3 regions of the Morganella morganii genome follow, and region 2 is predicted to be linked to each of the others. Evidence: predicted binding sites of a transcription regulator. Region 2 holds the regulator's gene; each other region holds the start of a gene.

Region 1 (7,119 bases), 1.9 Mb from region 2:
TGGGTGGTGACCTGAAAAACACCTTCTGCCTGCTGCATCATCAGCAGCTGATTACCGGGCCGCATCTCGGGGATTTGGCTGATCTCTCCGTACAGGGGCAACTGGAGGCTTCGCTGAAACTGTTTGAGCGGATTTATCAGTTCAAACCACAGGTTATCGCCGGGGATGCGCATCCCGGCTATATCAGTCATCAGATGGGGATGGCACTGGCACAGGCGCATCAGGTGCCGTTCATGCCGGTTTATCATCATCACGCGCATATTGCAGCCTGTCTGGCAGAACATGGCTGGCGTCAGGAAGATGGTGAAGTCGTAGGGATAGCACTGGACGGCCTCGGATACGGCGCGGATAACACACTATGGGGCGGTGAAATCCTGGCGGGTGATTACCGTCATATGACCCGTACCGGCGGGTTACCGGCCGTGAGTTTGCCGGGGGGCGACAAAGCGGCGGTGCAGCCGTGGCGTAACCTGCTGGCTCATCTGTATCACGCCGGTTTGTGGTCGTCTTCACCACTGGCATCACGGCTTGCCGGGAAGAATGTATCATTACTGATTAAAGCCATTGAGCAGGGTATCAATGCCCCGAAAGCATCATCCTGCGGGCGTTTGTTTGATGCAGTGGCTTGTGCGCTCGGATTAACCGCAGATCAGATAAGCTGGGAAGGGGAAGCCGCCTGTGCGCTGGAAAATTGCGCGTTACAGTGTCACAACCAGAATGAGCTTATTACCGGTGAAACACTGCCGCTGACTGCGGATAACACTATTAATTTACGTCCGCTCTGGCAGATGCTGGCGGATGATACTCAGACAATACCGGAAAGAGCATTCCGTTTTCATGTACTGCTGGCAAATACGGTTGCCGGGCTGGCGGATGATACAGCAACCCGGAAAAATACGGATACCATCGTGCTCTCCGGCGGCGTGTTTAATAACCGGTTGCTGCGCCGTATTATTAAGGACAAATTAAGCCACAGGCAGGTGCGGGAACCCCGTCAGTTGCCGTGTGGTGATGGCGGAATAGCGGCTGGTCAGGCACTTATCGCTGCAATGACATTACTTAACTGAAACCGGTGGCACGATTTAGCACAGTAAATATTTGTAATTTTTATCATCGCTGAATTATCATTCACCGTAATATATGCGCCCCGCAAACATTTGTTGCGGTAATTTGTACATGAATTTAACTCAGGAAATGATAATGCATAAGAAATTAACCGGCCTGCTCAGTCTCAGTATGTTAACTGTCATGTCAGCCTCTGCCTTTGCAGACGACGGAAAATGGTCTGTCGGTGCTTCCGTACTTTATCAGGAGCAGGCATACCGCGGCACAAAAACATCTGATAAATTTATGCCGGTTCCGATGGTTAACTATGAAGGTAAAAACTTTTATTTTCATACTTTAGCGACCGGTTATTATCTGTGGAATGACAAAAAAGATCAGCTGTCCGTTGACCTGTTCTACTATCCGCAGGCATACCGTGCCAAAGATAATAAAGATTCCCGCATGCGCAAACTCGATAACCGCCGTGATACTGCCATGGCCGGGCTGAGCTACCGCCATCATGAAGAGTGGGGAACACTGCGTACCAACTTCTCCGGAGATATCCTGGGTAAAAGTGACGGTATGCGTTTTGATGCCGCTTACCTTTACGGGTTTGAGGGCGATAAATGGTCTGTCCAGCCGGGCGTGGGTGTAATCTGGTCCAGCGAAAAACAGAACCGTTATGAATACGGGATCACCGCTGCTGAATCCCGCCGCAGCGGTCTGGATGAATACCGTCCGGGCAGCAGCTGGACACCGTATGTTGAGGTGACCGGTCATTATCAGTTTGATGAAAACTGGTCTGCATTCGCCATGGGCCGCATCGACCTGTTACCAAGTGAGGCCAAAGACAGCCCGATGGTGGATAAAAAACACACCTCTATCCTGTGGACTGGTGTGACTTATACTTTCTGATAATTCAGTGGTATAACAGAACTGCACCTGACCTGTGTCCGGTGCAGTTTTTTTATGGCTGTTAACCATGCCGGAGGACTTCTGTGATCAGTGTATTGCGTCATTGTCTGCTGTTGCTCTGTTTTTTTGCCTCCGCTGTGTACGCGTGGCAGCCGCAGCAGGGCGATATTATTTTCCATACCTCGCGCACCTCTCAGAGCCTCGCCATACAAAAAGCGACCGGGTCGGTCTACAGCCATATGGGGATTATTCTGCTGCGTGACGGTAAGCCGTATGTGTATGAGGCGGCAAAAACAGTCCGCTTTACACCGCTGAAACAGTGGATTGCACGCGGCACCGGTAACCATTACGTGGTGAAACGCCTGAAAAAGCCGCTGAGTGCCTCACAGCAGCAGGCGTTATACCGTGAGGCGATACGGTATCAGTCCCGGCCTTACGACCTGACATTTTCATGGGATGATGAGCGGATTTATTGTTCTGAACTGGTCTGGAAAATCTATAAAAATGCCCTGAATACAGAGGTCGGTCAGTTACAGACATTGCGGGAGTTTGATTTATCTTCACCGGAAGTACAGGCAAAGATGAAAGAACGGTACGGAAAGGCGGTTCCGCTGAATGAAACGGTGATTTCGCCGGTGGCTGTGTTTGATTCACCGCTGCTGACAACGGTATATGAAAGCCGGTAAGCATTCACCGGCTTTATATGTTCCTGAGCAGCCCGTCAGCCTATTTTCGGGTTCAGGCGGATACGGACGGAGAGATGGGACGGTTTATCGCCCTGCGGAGCCATAGGGCGGTTAATCCGCGCACTTTCAGCACACACCATCGTTTTATAGCCATCATCCGGCATATCGGCCATTGAAGCGGACAATGCTGCACCCGGGTTCCAGCACACCACATCGCTGTGATGAAAGTGCACCACTTCAATATGACGTTTTAATTTCTTATCGTGGATATAGGTGGATTGCTCCGGCTCGGTATAGATGCGGTCGGTACGGCCGTTGAAAACCAGCTTTGTCTCTTCCGTATATTCTTCACGCTGTGACAGATTATCCAGCAGATGCTGCCCCAGCCCGCTGATACTGACCTGTGCAATATCGCCGACGGTAAAATAGGTATGCAGTGCAGCGGTTGCCTGATACTGCCCGTAAGCTTCCAGCTCAACCTCACAGGTGTCTCCCAGGCGGATGCGGGCGATCAGTGTGAACTCGTGCGGCCACAATTTGCGGGTTTCCGCACTGTCACGCAAGGTGAATGTGAGAAATACACCCTCTTCATTTTCATTATGAGCCGTGAACTCCCACTGCATAATACGGGCAAAACCGTGGGAAGGCGCCTGCACCGGGCCGAACCACGGCCAGCAGATCGGGATCCCGCCGCGGATGGCCACACCCGGGGTAAATGCACTGTTTTCACTGAGCCATAATCCCGGCTGTTCTGAACCGGCCGGTTGCCATGCCAGCACCTGTGCTCCCTGAAAACTGACCGCAGCACGGACTTTCGGATGGTCGATCACAATAACCGGCAAATCCCCCATCTGACGCTGGGACAGCGAAGGGGTGATCGGACTGGTAACCGGTAACGCAAGAAGGCGCTCAATCATAATTTACCCTTTTGTAATAAAAACAGGACATTTACTTTCTACTTTACGACTGTTTACCACAAAACAAAAGAGCCGCAAAAGCGGCTCTTTGTGAGGATAACAGAGTGCAGACTTATTTGGAGATGTGTGCAATCAGATCCAGAACTTTATGAGAATAACCGGTTTCGTTGTCATACCAGGAAACCAGTTTCACAAAGTTGTCGTTCAGTGCGATACCGGCTTTGGCATCGAACACAGAAGTCAGTACTTCGCCATTGAAGTCAGTGGAAACCACGTCATCTTCGGTGTAACCCATTACGCCTTTCAGCTCGCCTGCTGCTGCCGCTTTGATAGCTTCACAGATTTCAGCGTAAGTTGCTGCTTTTTCCAGACGGACTGTCAGGTCAACAACAGAGACGTTAGGCGTAGGAACACGGAAAGACATACCGGTCAGTTTACCGTTCAGTGCAGGGATAACTTTGCCCACTGCTTTTGCTGCGCCGGTAGAAGACGGGATGATGTTCTGGGATGCACCGCGGCCGCCGCGCCAGTCTTTGTGTGAAGGACCGTCAACAGTTTTCTGGGTGGCAGTGGTTGCGTGAACAGTGGTCATCAGACCTTCAACGATACCGAATTTGTCGTTGATGACTTTTGCCAGTGGTGCCAGGCAGTTAGTGGTACAGGATGCGTTAGAAACGATTTCCTGGCCCGCGTAATCTTTGTGGTTAACACCCATAACAAACATCGGGGTCGCATCTTTGGAAGGACCGGTCAGAACGACTTTCTTCGCGCCTGCCTGGATGTGTTTGCGTGCAGTTTCGTCAGTCAGGAACAGACCGGTTGCTTCAGCAACAACATCAACACCGGCTTCGTTCCACTTCAGGTTCGCAGGGTCACGTTCGGAGGTAACGCGGATAGTTTTACCATTAACAACCAGATGGCCATCTTTCACTTCAACGGTACCGTTAAAACGACCGTGAGTTGAGTCGTACTTCAGCATGTATGCCATGTAATCTGCATCGAGCAGGTCGTTGATTGCAACGATTTCGATATCTGAACGCTCTTGTGCAGCACGGAATACGATACGGCCGATACGACCAAAACCATTAATACCTACTTTGATAGTCATAGTATTACCACCAGCTATTTGTTAGTGAATTAAAGTTGCTACTAAAGTTACCAAAACCTTGCCAGCCGTCAAGCGGAATCGTGTCAATTAATGTCATTTAACATTTAATCTGCTCAACAAATCGCCACTTTCAGTAAATTTGTCGCCGCTATTATCGGGACTTAGCGGAATAAAGACAGCGTGTATGGGGCATAAATGTGAAACATGTCACAAATAAGTGGTGTCAATGCTGACATGACAAGTTTAGAATAACATCCGGTCATTTGATGTTAATTTTTTGTTATTCTGTATTCTGACTGACCCTGCACAATAATGATAAGGATTCAGCTATGTCCGGGACTGATAAAAAGCGGGATACACCCGCTGAGCTGACAGAGATTCAGCGCTATGTCACACAGGAAGCGGGAACTGAGCACCCGTTTACCGGCCGCCTGCTCTATAATGAGAAACAGGGGGTATACCGTTGTATTTGTTGTGGTTCTCCGCTTTTTTATTCGGATACCAAGTTTGATGCCGGCTGCGGCTGGCCGAGTTTTTATGAGCCGGTCAGCAAAAGTGCAGTCCGGTATATTGACGATACCTCTCATGGCATGCATCGTATTGAGACCCGTTGCGGCCATTGTGATGCGCATCTGGGACATGTTTTTCCTGACGGGCCTGCGCCGACAGGGCAGCGTTATTGTATTAACTCAGCATCACTGAGTTTTGAAGATGAAAAAACAAAAGCAATAACAAACGGTTAGTTTGGTTATATTGAAATTTAACATTTATATAACGATAGAAAAAACGATTCAGCTTCTGATGTGATCAAAAGGTAAAATCAGATGCTTTCGGGGAAGGAACTGTATGGAAATTGATGATTTATTGTCCGCCATGACGCCGGAAGTCTACGGGCGTCTGGTGACAGCCGTCGAACTGGGTAAATGGGCCGATGGTGTACCACTGACGGAATCTCAGAAAAGCAGCAGTCTGCAGCTGGTGATGTTATGGCAGTCCCGCCATAACGCGGATCCGGCACATATGACGGTGGGGACTGACGGGGAAATCAGCCTGAAAAGTAAGCAGGAGCTGAAAGCGCTGTTTACCGATACGCATCTGGCCACACTGAAACCGCAGGACTGAGTGTAAAACGGGACAGTGTTTACTGTCCCGTCATGACATTTGCTATTCTTTCTCGCCGCAGAACTGAGCCGCTGTCTGCAACCGCGCACCGGCGTTCTCCATCTCCGCAAATGCGGTGAGGCTGTCATCCGGCTTTAAATTAACGCCCCGGCAGCCGTCTGTGATCACAGTGACGGCAAATCCTTCCGCCAGTGCATCCAGCACCGTAAATTTCACACAGTAATCGGTGGCGATCCCCAGAACAGCGAGATGCGTGATCTGCAGTTCTGCCAGCAGTTTCAGCAGGACGGTCGGCTCCCGGTGATCGTTATCATAAAACGCGCTGTAACTGTCCGTGGCCTGGTTTTCACCCTTATAAATAATATGGCTGATAGCCTGTTTATTCAGGTCAGGATGAAAATCCGCCCCCGGTGTGTTCTGCACACAATGCACCGGCCACCAGACTTGGGGCAGTCCGTTCAGTTCGCCGCATTCACCAATCACTGTCCCGGAATTGACGGCAAAGCTCAGATGCTCAGCCGGATGCCAGTCCTGACTGGCGATCACCGGGATATTCTGTTGCTGACAACGGGCTATCATCCGGTTCGCTGTGCGGATCACCGCATCACTGTCGCGGACAGCCAGGCTGCCGCCCTGACAAAAATCATTCTGAATATCCACCAGAAGCAGTGCCGGTTTCATTGCAGACTCCTTAGTTGTCGTTATAGCTCAGCTCGCCGCGCAGATCCTGCTGCATCAGAATGCGGATCTCATCGCTGGTGTAATCCTGGCTGAGCAGATAATGCAGTTTGGTCAGCGCTGCCTCGAAGGTCATATCAAAGCCGCTGATCACGCCGGCTTCTGCCAGTGCATGACCGGTGGCATAGCCGCCCATATTGACGCGTCCTGAAATACACTGTGTCAGATTGATCACAATGATGCCGCGCTCTGTGGCCTCCCGCAATGCGGTGAGCAGTTTCGGTTGCTGCGGTGCATTACCGACACCGTAAGAGCGGATAATCAGTGCTTTGACCGGCTGCTGCAGAATGTTGTTCACCACATCCACCGACAAGCCCGGATACACGGTTACCACGCCGATAGGCTGCGGGGTGATGTTATGCAGCGTGAAAGGTGCGGTGCTCTGCGGCAGCGGGTGAGTATTGAGATTGTGGATATTAATCCCGGCTTCCATCAGCGGCGGGTAGTTCGGGGAGGTAAAGGCCGCAAAACCGTCAGCATGTGCTTTGACGGTGCGGTTGCCCCGGTATAAGCGGTTATTGAAGAATAATCCCACTTCATTGACCGGATAATTCGCCGCCAGATAAAGGGCATTAAGCAGATTGATCTG
Region 2 (7,119 bases):
ATCACCGGTGCATAGGTCGAACGGCAGGTGCGGCGTTTTATCCCGGCAAACCTGGACATCATTCTGACCTCCGCCATCACCCTGCTGATTATGGGTGCACTGACCTTTATTGTGATTATGCCTATCGGCGTCTGGCTGTTTGACGGCATGTCCTGGCTGTTTATGCACCTTAACGCTAACCCGTTCGGCGCTGCGGTTCTCGCCGGTCTGTTCCTGATAGCGGTGATGTTTGGTATCCACCAGGGCTTTATCCCGGTGTATACCGCGCTGGTCGGCACTCAGGGTTTTAACTCCCTGTTCCCGATCCTCGCCATGGCGGGTGCCGGTCAGGTCGGTGCTGCGCTGGCACTGTATGTCCGCGCGAAAAAAGACTCGGTGCTGCGTAATCAAATCCGGGGAGCAATTATCCCGGGCTTCCTCGGCATCGGCGAACCGCTAATCTACGGCGTGACCCTGCCGCGCGTGAAGCCGTTTATCACTGCCTGCTGCGGTGGTGCAGCCGGCGGGTTCTTTATCGGGCTTGTCGCCTGGTTCGGCTATCCGGTCGGGCTGAATACCGTTTTCGGGCCATCGGGGATTATCGCCATTCCGGTGATGACATCCGACAGTGGTATCTTCATGGGGATGGCGGTCTATACCGGCGGGTTACTCGTCGCCTATCTGGCCGGATTCCTGTTTACCCTGCTGTTCGGCAGTAAGAATGTGGATTTAAGCTGATTTCGCTGCAGCGATAAAAAAACAGACCGCAATGCGGTCTGTTTTTCATTCAGCTTCTGTTTTTGTTCCGCAGGTTATATTATGTCTGCTATTCAAGCCAGATGAGCGGCACACAGGCGGCGGTGAGTAACCCCATCACAATATTGAAGGTGAACCAGGCATTGCGGCTGCGCAGAAAAAGGCCGATAAAGGCACCGAATCCGATCCAGATAAGCCCGGCAACCAGATTCACAGAGACCATCACAATACTCATCACTCCGACAGACAGCATATACGCATCACCGCTCAGGCTGTAACTGCCGACCGCCCCCAGTCCCATCAGCCAGGCCTTGGGATTGATAAACTGTAACAGCGCCCCCTGATACCAGGTGACGGCCTTACTGACCTGCGGTTCATTAAGCTCCTGATACGGTGCGGTAGCCAGTTTTTTGGCAAGCCACAGAAGGTAAAGACTACCCGCAATTTTCATAGCAGTATGCAATTTGGGATAAATCAGTAAAATAGCCGCAACACCAAAGGCTGAAAGGTATAATACCGTCTGCATGCCGAGCATAATACCAGCCATCAGTGCCAGCGTACGGCGAAAGCCGAGCTGTGCACCGGAGGCGGTCAGTAACATATTATTGGGGCCGGGCGTGACTGCCGCGATAAACATAAATACGGAAAGTGAGATAAAAAGATGTGCGGTCATGAGTAATCCGGCAACGTGGTCATTTTCTTCCCGGAAAATTACCAGTATGTTTTTCATTAAACAAGAGATGTTTTTTCATTACGAATCTAACTATGTCTAGTCATTTTCAACCGATTTCCTGGGCAACCAACCCGCACCTGCAAACGTTGCTGCCCCGGATTTTCCGCCGGAAACCGACGATAAAACCATTCTGGCAGCGCCTGACACTGCCGGATGATGATTTTATTGATCTTGCATGGAGCGAAGATCCCGATACCGCACGCCATAAACCACGGCTGGTCATCTTTCACGGGCTGGAAGGCAGTTTCCGCAGCCCGTATGCGCACGGTATCCTGGCTGCGGCCGCCCGTCAGGGCTGGCTGGGTGTTGTTATGCATTTTCGCGGATGCAGCGGCGAGCCGAACCGCTCCAGACGGATTTACCACTCCGGTGAAACCGAAGATGCCCGTTATCTGCTGAACTGGCTGCAGGATACCTACGGGAAAGTACCGACCGGCGCGGTCGGTTATTCACTCGGCGGCAATATGCTGGCCTGTTATCTCGCCGAAGAGGGTGAGAATGCCGCAGTGGATGCAGGTATTGTGGTTTCCGCCCCGCTGATGCTGGAGCCGTGCTCTTTCAAAATGGAAAAAGGCTTTTCCCGTTTTTATCAGTGGTATCTGCTGAAAGGGCTGAAACGTAATGCCACCCGCAAACTGGTGCGCTACCCGAATTCACTGCCGACAAACCTGCTGCATATCCGCGCGATTAAACGGATCCGCGAATTTGATGACATTATCACCTCACGGATCCACGGCTTCCGCGATGCCTCGGATTACTACCGCCGCTGCAGTGCCCTGCCGAAACTCCCAGCCGTACGTAAGCCGATGCTGATCATCCACGCCAAAGATGATCCTTTTATGGCACAGGAAGTGGTGCCGGATCTGTCACAACTGCCGCCGTGTGTGGAGTACCAGATGACCGAACACGGCGGCCATGTCGGCTTTGTGTCCGGCAGCTGGCGCCGTCCGCGTTTATGGCTGGAGGAGCGCATCCCTGAATGGCTCGCGCCGCATCTGGCCGCAAAGGAGACACCATGATTATTCCCTGGCAGGATATCGCGCCGGAAACACTGGAAAGTATCCTGGAAAGTGTGGTGCTGCGCGAAGGCACCGACTACGGCGAACATGAAAAATCACTCAGTGATAAAGTGGCGGATCTTTACACGCAACTCAAAAACGGCGACATTGTGATTGTCTGGTCGGAATTACACGAAACACTCAACATCATGCCGTCGGCACAATTCCGCGGCTGATTCAGCCGGAGGAAACGCCGCATGTCACGGACCCACCCGATTATCGCCGTTACCGGCTCCAGCGGAGCCGGTACCACTACCACCAGTCAGGCTTTCCGTAAAATTTTCCAGCAACTGGATGCGGTTCCGGCCATTATTGAAGGTGACAGTTTCCACCGTTACACGCGGCCGGAAATGGATGCCGCCATCCGCAAGGCCCGCGAGCAGGGCCGCCACATCAGCTATTTCGGGCCCGAAGCCAACGATTTTGGCCTGCTCGAAAGCACATTCCGCCAGTACAGCGAAAACGGCAGCGGCGAACGCCGCAAATATCTGCATACCTATGATGAAGCCGTGCCCTATAATCAGCTGCCCGGCACCTTCACCCCCCGCGAGGCACTTCCTGCCGGGACGGATGTACTTTTCTATGAGGGATTACACGGCGGCGTGGTCACGCCGGAACATGATATTGCCGGACATGTGGATCTGCTGGTCGGCGTGGTACCGATAGTCAATCTGGAGTGGATACAGAAGTTAGTCCGTGACACCAATGATCGCGGCCATTCACGGGAGGCGGTAATGGATTCTGTCGTGCGTTCGATGGATGATTACATCCGCTATATCACCCCGCAGTTTTCCCGCACCCACATTAACTTCCAGCGGGTGCCGACGGTGGATACCTCAAACCCGTTCTCGGCCAAATCCATTCCGTCACAGGATGAAAGCTTTACCGTGATCCGCTTCCGCGGCCTGAAAAAAATCGATTTTCCCTATTTGTTATCCATGCTTCAGGGCTCCTTTATTTCCGCCTCAAATACCATCGTCGTCCCCGGCGGAAAATTAGGGCTGGCGATGGAATTAATAATGGCACCGCTGGCAGAGCAATTATTGCAGGGAAAACAAATAAACAAGCGATAAAAAAACCGGGTAATAATGTATTACCCGGTTTATTTTCAAAAATAAAAATAATATTTCAAAAAATCATTCAATATTCTTTACTTCAAAACTATGCGTAATGTTAACACTTTCGCCTAACATTAATGAAACAGAGCAATATTTCTCAGCGGATAATTGCACGGCACGCCCGACAACGTTTTCAGTCAGGTCACGGCCGGTCACAATAAAATGCAGATTAATATGAGTGAATAAACGTGGCGCGGTTTCACGACGTTCAGCGGTGAGTTTTACATCACAATCAATGACTTGATTACGGCCTTTTTGCAAAATAGAGACAACATCAATGGCGCTGCAGCCGCCGGTTGCCATCAGTACCATCTCCATCGGGTTCGGAGCTTTTTCACCGGCATTACCGTCCATTGTAATCTGGTGTCCTGACGCGGATTCCCCTAAGAAAGTCATGTTCTCAACCCACTTTACACGCGCTTCCATTTTTATACCCTCATCATCAATATAATTCACGACAGACTACCCTTTCATTCACGGGCTGGCAATCTATCCCATAGTTTATTATGCTGAAGCGAGACAGTGGAAGACAGGACAGTTTTCCTGTGCTAAAAACACGGCAAGGATTTATCTATGGCTAAGATCAATATCTTTCCGTGAGGATTATTATACTATTTTAATAAACTAACTTGCCGGAAATTCAGCAAGTTAATATGATAAGCTAAGACTTTATATAATTGCAGAGCGTAAACAACGGTTTGCAATAACTAACAACAGAGGATAACGCGAATGGTTCTCGGCAAGCCACAAACAGACCCCACGCTTGAATGGTTTTTGTCTCACTGCCATATCCACAAATATCCATCCAAAAGCACGCTTATTCATCAGGGCGAAAAGGCAGAAACACTCTACTATATTGTAAAAGGTTCTGTTGCGGTGCTGATCAAAGATGAAGAAGGCAAAGAGATGATTTTATCCTATCTCAACCAGGGTGATTTCATCGGTGAACTCGGATTATTTGAGGAAGGACAGGAACGTACAGCGTGGGTACGGGCAAAAAGCGCCTGCGAAGTTGCAGAAATCTCGTACAAAAAGTTCCGCCAGCTTATCCAGGTTAACCCGGATATCCTTATGCGCCTTTCCGCGCAGATGGCAAGCCGCCTGCAAACCACATCAGAAAAGGTCGGAAACCTTGCATTCCTTGATGTGACGGGCCGCATCGCCCAGACATTACTGAACCTGGCAAAACAGCCGGATGCGATGACTCATCCGGACGGCATGCAAATCAAAATTACCCGTCAGGAAATCGGCCAGATTGTGGGATGTTCCCGCGAAACCGTCGGCCGTATTCTGAAGATGCTGGAAGATCAAAACCTGATCTCCGCACACGGTAAAACCATCGTGGTATACGGCACCCGTTAATCCGGACCGCCCTTATCACCAAAACAGGCGCATCTGCGCCTGTTTTTTTTGTTTCCGGCTCATCATTATTACTGAAGAATATCAGCTCTGCGAACCCGCAGCTTTCCTTCGCGGCCGGCTTGATCAAAAGAGGCTTTCAACTGACGCATTGCTGCTATTTTACGCTCTTTGATACTCATTTTTTTTTATCTCAGAAATGTCGCGTTTTGAGTACATACCCTTTCCCCCCTTCACCAAGGCCCGCTTTTATTTCTGATAGTACGTTATCATGTCCGTGCTGTAAAATTCTGTCATAGTAGCGTTTTAACTTATCATTCTCTGCAATCATAAAATAAACCTTCGCAGCATATTGCTGACAATGCAGAATCACAATTCGTTGCAGGGCAACAGCCAGATCCTGAACAAATCCATAACGCCGTGAACACATTCCTCTTTCCGGTACCTGATAGAACGTTGAGTTTAAAAAATTATCTTCGCGATCAAACTTCAGGTCATAGCATCGTTCCGGAAGCCTGAACCCCGCCTCTGCACTCCGGAACGCCGAATATGCCGCATCAGTAATGTCGACCGGACTAAAAATAACCACAAAATCAAACCCATCGACAGAGAAGCGATAGAGATGAACATAAAAACTGCCATGAAGAAATTCTTCAAATCTGCCTGAAAACCGAATTGCCATTGCTTTACTGAGACTAGATAAACGTCCGGCAAACCTATCACAGTAAATATAGTAATAAAATATACAAATCAGTTAGTTAAACATGTTACCGTGATGGATTTACTGCATTTCCCGGAAATCATTCAGGGTTTTCGCCAGCCGTTTCATTCCTTCATCCACATCGGCTTTTTCAATAATCAGCGATGGCGTGAAACGCAGAACATTGGTACCGGCGTTAAGCAGCATCAGGCCGTTTTTGGCTGCCAGCCCCAGCAGGGTTTTTGACTGATCGCGGTAAATGCCCGCCAGTTCGGCACCAATCAGCAGCCCTTTCCCGCGGATCTCCGCAAATGCACCGAATGTACTGTTCAGAGATTGCAGTGCATCCGCAAACCACTGATGGCGCTCATTCACCCCCGCCAGCAATGCCGGGTCGTTGATCAGATCAAAGGCCGCATTACCGACCGCACAGGCCAGCGGGTTGCCGCCGTAGGTTGTACCGTGCGTACCGGGTACCATCACCTGTGCAATGTCCTGTTTTGTCAGCATGGCACTGATCGGGAAACCGCCGCCCAGCGCTTTGGCCGTGGTCAGAATATCCGGCTCAATGCCGTAATCCATATAGGCAAACAGTTTGCCGCTGCGCCCCATCCCGCTCTGCACTTCATCAAATACCAGCAGCGCCTGATGTTTATCACATAATTCACGCAGGCCCTGCATAAAGGCCGGTGTGGCAGGTGTGATCCCGCCCTCGCCCTGGACAGGTTCCAGCACCACGGCACAGGTGTGATCATCCATCACTGCTTTGACAGCATCAAGGTCGTTAAAAGGCACATGAATAATATCTGCCGGTTTCGGCCCGAAGCCATCAGCATATTTCGGCTGACCACCGACAGAAACGGTAAAGAGTGTCCGGCCGTGGAAGCCGTGATGGAAAGCGATAATTTTGGTTTTATAAGGATGATGACGGGTCAGTGCATAATGACGCGCCAGTTTGAATGCGGCTTCATTTGCCTCCGCACCGGAGTTGGCAAAGAAAACCCGTTCCGCAAACGTATGTTTTATCAGCTTCTGCGCCAGTATCAGCGCCGGTTCATTAGTAAAAATATTGCTGACATGCCAGAGCGATTCACTCTGGGCTTTCAGGGCCGCGATCAGTGCCGGATGACAATGGCCCAGCGCCAGTACGGCAATACCACCGGCGAAATCAACATATTCAGTGCCGTTCTGATCCCACACCCGGCTTCCCTGACCTCTGACAGGAATAAAATCAGCCGGTGCATAAATTGGCAGCATCACTTCATCATAAGTGCCGCGCGTAACCGCATTCTGTTTTGTCATCGTTCCTTACCTGATCTATCCACAAGTGAAAATATAATCACCAAATATGAATAAAAAATCAAATCAAAACGAATGAAAAAACAGAACCGAGGATAAAATAAGCGATAACTGATT
Region 3 (7,119 bases), 1.9 Mb from region 2:
TCAGCCACAATAAACCATTCATAAATCACCCGTTCATATCTTTATCACTCAGTAAGGCGGATATTATAAAGAAATCAGAAAAAAAATCCCGCAGCGAAACGGTGCGGGATATGATTAATTTATGACGGATTATGCGAGGTAATACGGCTCTCCGCTTTCGGCCTTTGTATAAACAAGGCCCGGTAACGGCTGAAAACAAACAGTGAGATAAGCACACCCGCCACAGCAAACACCGCTCCAGCATAACCTATCTGTTCCATTCCCATATGAATAATCACCTGATTACCAAGCAGCGCCCCGCCGCCGATACCGATATTAAAAATGCCCGAATAAACAGACATCGCCAGATCGGTGGCATCCGGTGACAAATCGATCACTTTGACCTGTAACCCCAGCGCGGTACACATCATACCGATCCCCCAGACAACCCCGAGGATAATCAGCGCGGTATCGGTCACGCGGCTGGTCATCAGCAGCATCAGGCATACCGTCAGTAGTGTTATCGCAGCAGGCAGAAACAGCAGCGGCAGCCGGGTGTTGTAACGGCTGAAAATCACACTGCCGATAATCCCCGCAGCCCCGAAAATCAGCAGAAACAGCGTGGCGAAATCCTGTGACTTCCCGGCAACGGTCTGCACAAACGGCTCAATATAGTTATAAGCAGTGAAATGCCCGGTTACCACAATCGCGGTCAGCACAAAAATCCCCACTAACGCCGGTCGTCTGAACAAAACCGGAATACTTTTCAGGGAGCCGGAATGCTCACTCGGCAGCAGCGGAAGAAAACGCGCCATTGCCGCCATGGTAATCAACGCCAGACCGCCGATACAGAAGAACGTCATCCGCCAGCCGACCCACTGCCCGATAACACGGCCAATCGGCAGCCCCAACACGGTTGCCAGCGCCGTACCGGTCGCCAGCAACCCTAGTGCCTGAGATTTTTTACCGGGCGGAGCCACCCTGACAGCCAGCGATGCGGTGATCGACCAGAACACCGCATGTGCCAGTGCGACACCGATCCGGCTGACCACCAGCACATCAAAACGCTGCGCCAGCCCGGACACTATGTGGCTTATCACAAATACGGTAAACAACCAGAGCAGCAATTTGCGCCGCTCAATACGCGCCGTCAGCAGCATCAGCGGCAGCGACGTCAGCGCCACCACCCAGGCATAAATGGTGATCATCAGTCCGGTCTCTGCGGGTTGCATCGAAAAACCCGCCGAGATATCACTCAGCAGTGCAACCGGAATAAATTCAGTGGTATTAAATACAAATGCCGCCACCGCAAGTACCATTACCCGCAGCCAGGCCTGATTTCGTGACAGGGTTTCAGTCATTATGGTCCCCCGTAAAGAAAAGCTGTATCGATACAGCTTTTGAGCAGAAAAGTGTGACCATGGTAACACATGTGGTTTTCACGGGAAACGCGGGAACAGAAGCAAATACCCGGCATCATCGCCAGGCAACAGTATTATAACGCGCGTTTTGACTGTTCCGGGATGGCGTCAAAAATCGCTTTTAACTGCGCCTTTTTCAGTGTCGGTCCGACAATACGGACACGGCGGCTGTTTGCCGGATGATAGCTAAGAATATAAGAGTCCGTGGAAAACGAGACCATTAACGCCTTCAGCCCCTTCACTTCCTGCAGGGAGAAATGGCCGCCGTCAAACGGCATTGCGACCACTTTACCGACCGCGATTTTGGATGTCAGTTTATCGCCGTACACTTTAATCACCGGGAACTGCGCGATATAGACATATACCGTGAGACCCAGTGCGGCAGCCACACCCGGCATCCGTGTCTGAAATAAATACGCCAGTGCGATATAAAGCACAATAACCACAAAGAATGTAATGACACAGGTGATAATTCTGCGTTTCTGATCAACCTGATATACCGTTTCTGCTGAACTCATAACCCATCCTGTTACTGAATTTCCGCTGCCGGAAAATAAAAAAATATCAAGGCCGGACAGAATAACGAAAATACCGGCGATTGACAGTAACATTCCGGGAAAAAATCATTCCTGCGTACTCTGCGGAAATCCCGGAAACCGGGGGTTTACAATCCGGCATTTATTTGACACCATTGCCGCAGTTCATTTCCCCTGAGGATGTCTGCCGACATGATTTAATTGCCTGAATCCCATTGCTGTATCATCCGCATTTTTACTAATGCGCTGTTTTGATATCGGGCAGGCAGCTATCCTCGTCATCATTTTCTTTTTTATCCGGCATATCCGCCTGCCCCTGTTTATTCAGGAGCTTTTGTATGTCCGTACAATGCCATTTTTCTCACTTATCAGTGACATTTAACGATATTCCGCTGTTTGACAACATCAGCGGCACATTAACCCGTCAGGTTCAGGGGCTGACAGGTCATAACGGGCGCGGTAAATCCGTGCTGATGTCGCTGCTCGCGCAGCAGCGGCAACCGGCCTCCGGTATGATCAGCTGGCAGGTGCCGTTTTATTATGTGCCGCAGCTGACCCGCCTTTCCGGTATCACACTGGCGGATGCTCTCGGAACCGCAGAAATTCTGGCCGCACTGCGCCGCACAGAGGACGGCACCGCCACCGCAGAGGATTATGATTTTCTGGCGGATAAATGGGATATGCCACGACAACAGCAATCCCTGCTGGAAAGTGCGCAGCTGGCGCATCTCCCGGCGGACACCCTCTGCACAAGTCTGAGCGGCGGTGAGCAAACCCGGCTGGCACTCTGCCGTGCCTTTTTACAGCCGTGTGCCTTCCTGTTACTGGACGAACCCGGAAACCATCTGGATGCCGCCGGACGCCGCTGGCTCGGTGAGCAACTGCGGAATCATCCGGCCGGCGCACTGGTGATCAGCCACGAGCGCCGCTTGCTCGACACCATGCAGCGGATTTTTGAACTCACTCCGTCTGCTCTGGAAGAGTACGGCGGCAATTACACCCATTATGCCGAGCAGAAAGCCTTTCAGCTCAGCGCATTACAGAGTGAGGAGAAGCAGTTACAGTCACAGCTGAACAGAGAAAAAACGGAGTTACAGCGCACACTGGAAAAGAAAGCACAGCGCCGCCGTCAGGGCGAGAAAGTCCGTTCATCCGGCTCCTCCTCTGCCCTGCTGCTGGATATGAAAAAGAACAAAGCGGAGAAGCAGCAATCAAAAATAACCGGCCGTCATGACCGTGTTATGACTCAGCTTGACAGCCAGCGCCGGGAAGTAAATGAGAAAATACAGCATATCACCCCGCAGATGCTGGCCTTTAATTATACCGGAGAGCAAAAACGGGTGCGGATCAATACCCGTGATCTGATTTTGCCGTCCGGCACACAAGAGCCTCTGTCACTGACCATTTCCGGTGGTGAACACTGGCATATTGCCGGGCGCAACGGCTGCGGAAAATCCACATTACTGAAAGTACTGGCGGGCCTGCTCACGGCAAAATCCGGGGAGTACTCCCTGCACGGCCGTCTGCGATATCTGGATCAGCACCTGGCGCTGCTGAATAAAGCCCTGCCGGTCACAGAAGCACTGTGCGAGTTTGATCCGGCCATTCCGGCACAAACCTGGCGCACCCATCTGGGTGCATTGCGGATCCGGGGTGATAAGGGGTTAATTCCGCTGTCACAGTTAAGCGGCGGTGAACAACTGAAAGTCACATTGCTGGCATTAACATTATCCGAACCTTTGCCGGATATTTTATTGCTGGATGAGCCGGATAACCACCTGGATCTCGATTCCCGGTTATTACTGGAAAATGTACTGCGCAGTTATAAAGGGGCATTATTACTGGTCAGTCATGATGAGGCATTTACTGAAAATTGTGCCATTACCCATACACTGGCATTATCCTGAAAAAGAATACGGCGGTAATCCCGCCGTATTACTACAGTTTACAGATATTCACGATAACATAACGTGCCGCGTTAATATTATGCTTTGCCGCATCGGCGGCAGCGGCATTATTAAACAGCGCGATAAAACGTTCCGCTTCCGTTCTGCTGATATCGGTATTAATAGCCACATGGCTGCGGAATAATACCGAGCCGGTTAACCCCAGACCTTCATAACACAATATATTTATCCATATCCTTCTGAATTCCCTGCAATGATAACTATTTACTATCATAGTGTGTATTACCGGCCGGGGTTATCAGTATTTCCTTAAACTGACAGCCAGTGCTGTTATTTTAACGCCCGCCCTTCTTTGGCCCCCAACGGGGTATGAAGCTGTGACGGTACAAATACACCGGCGCTGTCATTACGTCCCTGCAATAATACTTTGGCGTCTTTCTGACCATGCTCTTTCACTGCCTTTTTTGATAACTGCCCGATAATGGTATCCGGTGAACGCAGGCGGTTAATAATCAGCACCACCTCCGTATCCGGGAAGTCAGACATCATATTCTGGTCGCCTTCACTGTCACCGGCGACTAATAACGGCCCTTTACCGGCATATTTATCCTGAATAAACTTGCGGATAGTCTCTGTTTTCCCTTTACCCTGAGTCTGCGGATAAACCGGATCCAGATCGGATGTCAGTTTATTATCTTTGGTGCGCAGTAAATGCATGGCAAATACCTGTGACTCCGGTACAGAATACGGTGGTTGTGTGACAATCGATTTAATCACTTCCAGGTTCGATGCGGAAATCACATAGACATCAATACCGGATTTTTGCAGCACCTGATACAGATCCTGCATTTCCGGCACCAGCCGGAAGCCATTATGCCAGTCAATTTCAACAATACCCGCCTGTCCCGGTAACGCTTCAGGGCTTTCCCATACCACACCTTCAACCGGCTCTGATTTCTGCCATTCAATGGTTTTGGCGGTAATATCCGCAACCTGCTCCTGTGTCATATTCATAAATAAATAGGTGACCCACGGATAGGAAACGGCATGATCAAATGTGCCGCCGATTGCTGCATATAAATAGCGCATTTTGGTGATGAAATTCTGATAATGTGGTGACTTTTTGATTTCAGACAGCGGCTTATCACCCTTCAGGCCATCATAGTTGTCATACAGCCACTGGTAGCTTTCCAGAATATCAGCTCCGACCTTCTCAATATTGACCGGTTTACCGTTTTTATTGTTGAACTCAGCAGAAAAATTCCCGGCCGGAATATCTTTGAAAATAACGGATTTCAGTTCCTGCGGTGTCATGGCAAATAACAGGTGCTCAAGCTGATAAATCATCACCGCTTCTTCAATATCCAGAAATGCTGTCGTGTTATCAAAGTCAAACACCGCATAATAGCTATGTGCCGGTGATTGTTTTGCTTTGGCGATCATGGCATCCAGGCGCTGTTTATTAAAACTGTCCCACTGCCCCTGCTGTAATACCGCTATTTCTGTCACAGCCTGCGGTGCTGCGGCAGCATTCAGGGAAACAGTCTCAGCCTGTGCCGTCATATTCAGTGATAACATACCAACAGCCAGTGCAATTGCACTGTAACGATTAATAAATTTCATTGATAATCCCCTTTGAAATAAAAAAACTAATAAAAGGGATACCACAGGCTATTTTTTTGCTGTATCAAAAATCAGCAACGGCTGACATTAAGCGAAACTGATCACATTCTTTTACCGGGGCTGTTCCGCCTGTTACGTGATATTATCAGGCCAGTCACAAACCGGTTATTTACAGCGGATAAATTCATGAGTAATCACTTTGATGGTAAATACGAAGCGGAAATAAAATATCGCCTGGCTGATCATAGCGCTTTTTTGTCGCAATTAAGCACAATGCATGCAGAGCCTTTTGTGGTAAATAACGAAGAAACAGACTGGTTTTTCGATACGCAGCAAACGCATCTGGCAGACGGTAATGTCAGTATGTCAGTCAGAACAATGACGCCCTCGGGTATTAAGCTGTGGATAGTGAAAGGCCCCGCCGCCAGCGAATGCAAAGCTATCAATATTGATGACCATGAGCATGTCAGAAATATGCTGCTGACGCTGGGTTACCGCTGCACAATGACCTTAACAAAAACCCGCAGTGTCTGGTTTCTCGGTGATATTCATATCACACTGGATCATATTAACGGCGCAGGATGGTTTGCCGAGTTTGCCATTATGACGCACGATGAAACCAAATTAGCAGAATACAGGGAACGGCTGCGGGAGAAAGCCGCAGAATTTGGTCTGACAGACGATATGATTGAAAAACAGAGTTATAAACAACTGGTTAGTTCAATGCAGAAAAACAACTGTAACGCAGAATAAATAAAAAACGGTGCTGAATCATAGTGATAATATTCAGCACCGCAAGTACCGGTTTATTTCAGTGTATACATGGTCAGCACAGTATAAGTGACATCTTTTTCATCATTTATCTGTACCAGATTGGCATTACTGACCACCCCCACCACAACCTCGGTATCTTCTGATTCATATTTGCGCTTGAACTGCCCGATTTTTCCTTTGGCGACTTTTGCCAGGAACGGTGTTTTGCGATCATATTCTTCATTTATCCCGGCCGGTTTGCCGTAGATTTTCTCCATTTCCGCATTCACTTTATCGTACTCATTCAGTAATGCGGCCTGATCATGGCTCCAGACACCGAAGCGGGATATTGCATTTAATTTTTGCCCTTCCGGTGAAAAGACCATCATAAAGAATTGCTTTTCAACCTCCGGTGATGCCAGTGAGCTGCATAATTGCCCGCCATCACGGGTTTTTGTGCAGTCAAAATCGTCCAGATTCAGGGCTTTTAATTCTGCGGGCGTCTGCCCCCATGTAAAGCCCCAGGGTGCTTCCGGTGTTTTACTTCCTATACCTGCGCAGCCGGATAATAATGCGGCCATAATCCCTGACAGAATAAATTTTCTCATTGCCCCGCCCGTATACATTGAGTTACTTATTACTGATCATACCAAAGACCGGCAAGTGACCAGAAGCCTTACTGTCGCTTTATTCATCAAAATCAGATTTGATGAAGATGTTACTGCGTAATTATACGCTTTATTCAGCAGATATCCGGTATATATACCCGGAGCCGCACGATTTAATCAGCCAGGCGGATATCAAGCACCCGCAGCAGATTCAGGGCTTCGTATGCGGAAAATGTGGCTTTGGCAGTTTTATTTTCACGGATATCGATATAAAAAGAGTGGGAACCGCAAA

Evidence for each region. Region 2 encodes CRP, which controls carbon source genes, mostly activating them, when cyclic AMP is high. Its sites were predicted from a motif close to ATGTGANNNNNNTCACAT; they were not measured.
Region 1: msrB (peptide-methionine (R)-S-oxide reductase MsrB) is a predicted target of CRP. The motif match lies at 4,866-4,883, and genes of this name have one in related genera.
Region 3: JL661_RS08165 (sugar transporter) is a predicted target of CRP. The motif match lies at 1,392-1,409, and genes of this name have one in related genera.

What each region holds. Positions count from the first base shown of each region.
Region 1 covers NZ_CP069157.1:1,702,884-1,710,002, forward strand. Annotated here, with positions in the region: gene hypF (carbamoyltransferase HypF) at 1-1,067, shown strand, start outside; gene JL661_RS08215 (MipA/OmpV family protein) at 1,201-1,959, shown strand; gene JL661_RS08220 (YiiX family permuted papain-like enzyme) at 2,055-2,645, shown strand; gene JL661_RS08225 (D-hexose-6-phosphate mutarotase) at 2,681-3,562, opposite strand; gene gapA (glyceraldehyde-3-phosphate dehydrogenase) at 3,675-4,670, opposite strand; gene msrB (peptide-methionine (R)-S-oxide reductase MsrB) at 5,000-5,413, shown strand; gene JL661_RS08240 (YeaC family protein) at 5,517-5,792, shown strand; gene pncA (bifunctional nicotinamidase/pyrazinamidase) at 5,835-6,473, opposite strand; gene ansA (asparaginase) at 6,484-7,119, opposite strand, start outside.
Region 2 covers NZ_CP069157.1:3,626,615-3,633,733, forward strand. Annotated here, with positions in the region: partial or broken gene murP (PTS N-acetylmuramic acid transporter subunit IIBC) at 1-717, shown strand, start outside; gene JL661_RS17325 (LysE family translocator) at 806-1,408, opposite strand; gene JL661_RS17330 (hydrolase) at 1,501-2,487, shown strand; gene JL661_RS17335 (YheU family protein) at 2,484-2,702, shown strand; gene JL661_RS17340 (phosphoribulokinase) at 2,724-3,599, shown strand; gene JL661_RS17345 (OsmC family protein) at 3,663-4,070, opposite strand; gene crp (cAMP-activated global transcriptional regulator CRP) at 4,374-5,006, shown strand; gene JL661_RS17355 (hypothetical protein) at 5,197-5,685, opposite strand; gene argD (bifunctional acetylornithine/succinyldiaminopimelate transaminase) at 5,785-7,005, opposite strand; gene JL661_RS17365 (aminodeoxychorismate synthase component II) at 7,118-7,119, opposite strand, start outside.
Region 3 covers NZ_CP069157.1:1,686,852-1,693,970, reverse strand. Annotated here, with positions in the region: gene JL661_RS08170 (SMR family transporter) at 1-22, opposite strand, end outside; gene JL661_RS08165 (sugar transporter) at 120-1,340, opposite strand; gene JL661_RS08160 (hypothetical protein) at 1,475-1,918, opposite strand; gene JL661_RS08155 (ATP-binding cassette domain-containing protein) at 2,275-3,843, shown strand; gene JL661_RS08150 (hypothetical protein) at 3,875-4,063, opposite strand; gene JL661_RS08145 (HAD family hydrolase) at 4,174-5,466, opposite strand; gene JL661_RS08140 (class IV adenylate cyclase) at 5,653-6,219, shown strand; gene JL661_RS08135 (hypothetical protein) at 6,273-6,827, opposite strand; gene JL661_RS08130 (pentapeptide repeat-containing protein) at 7,001-7,119, opposite strand, start outside.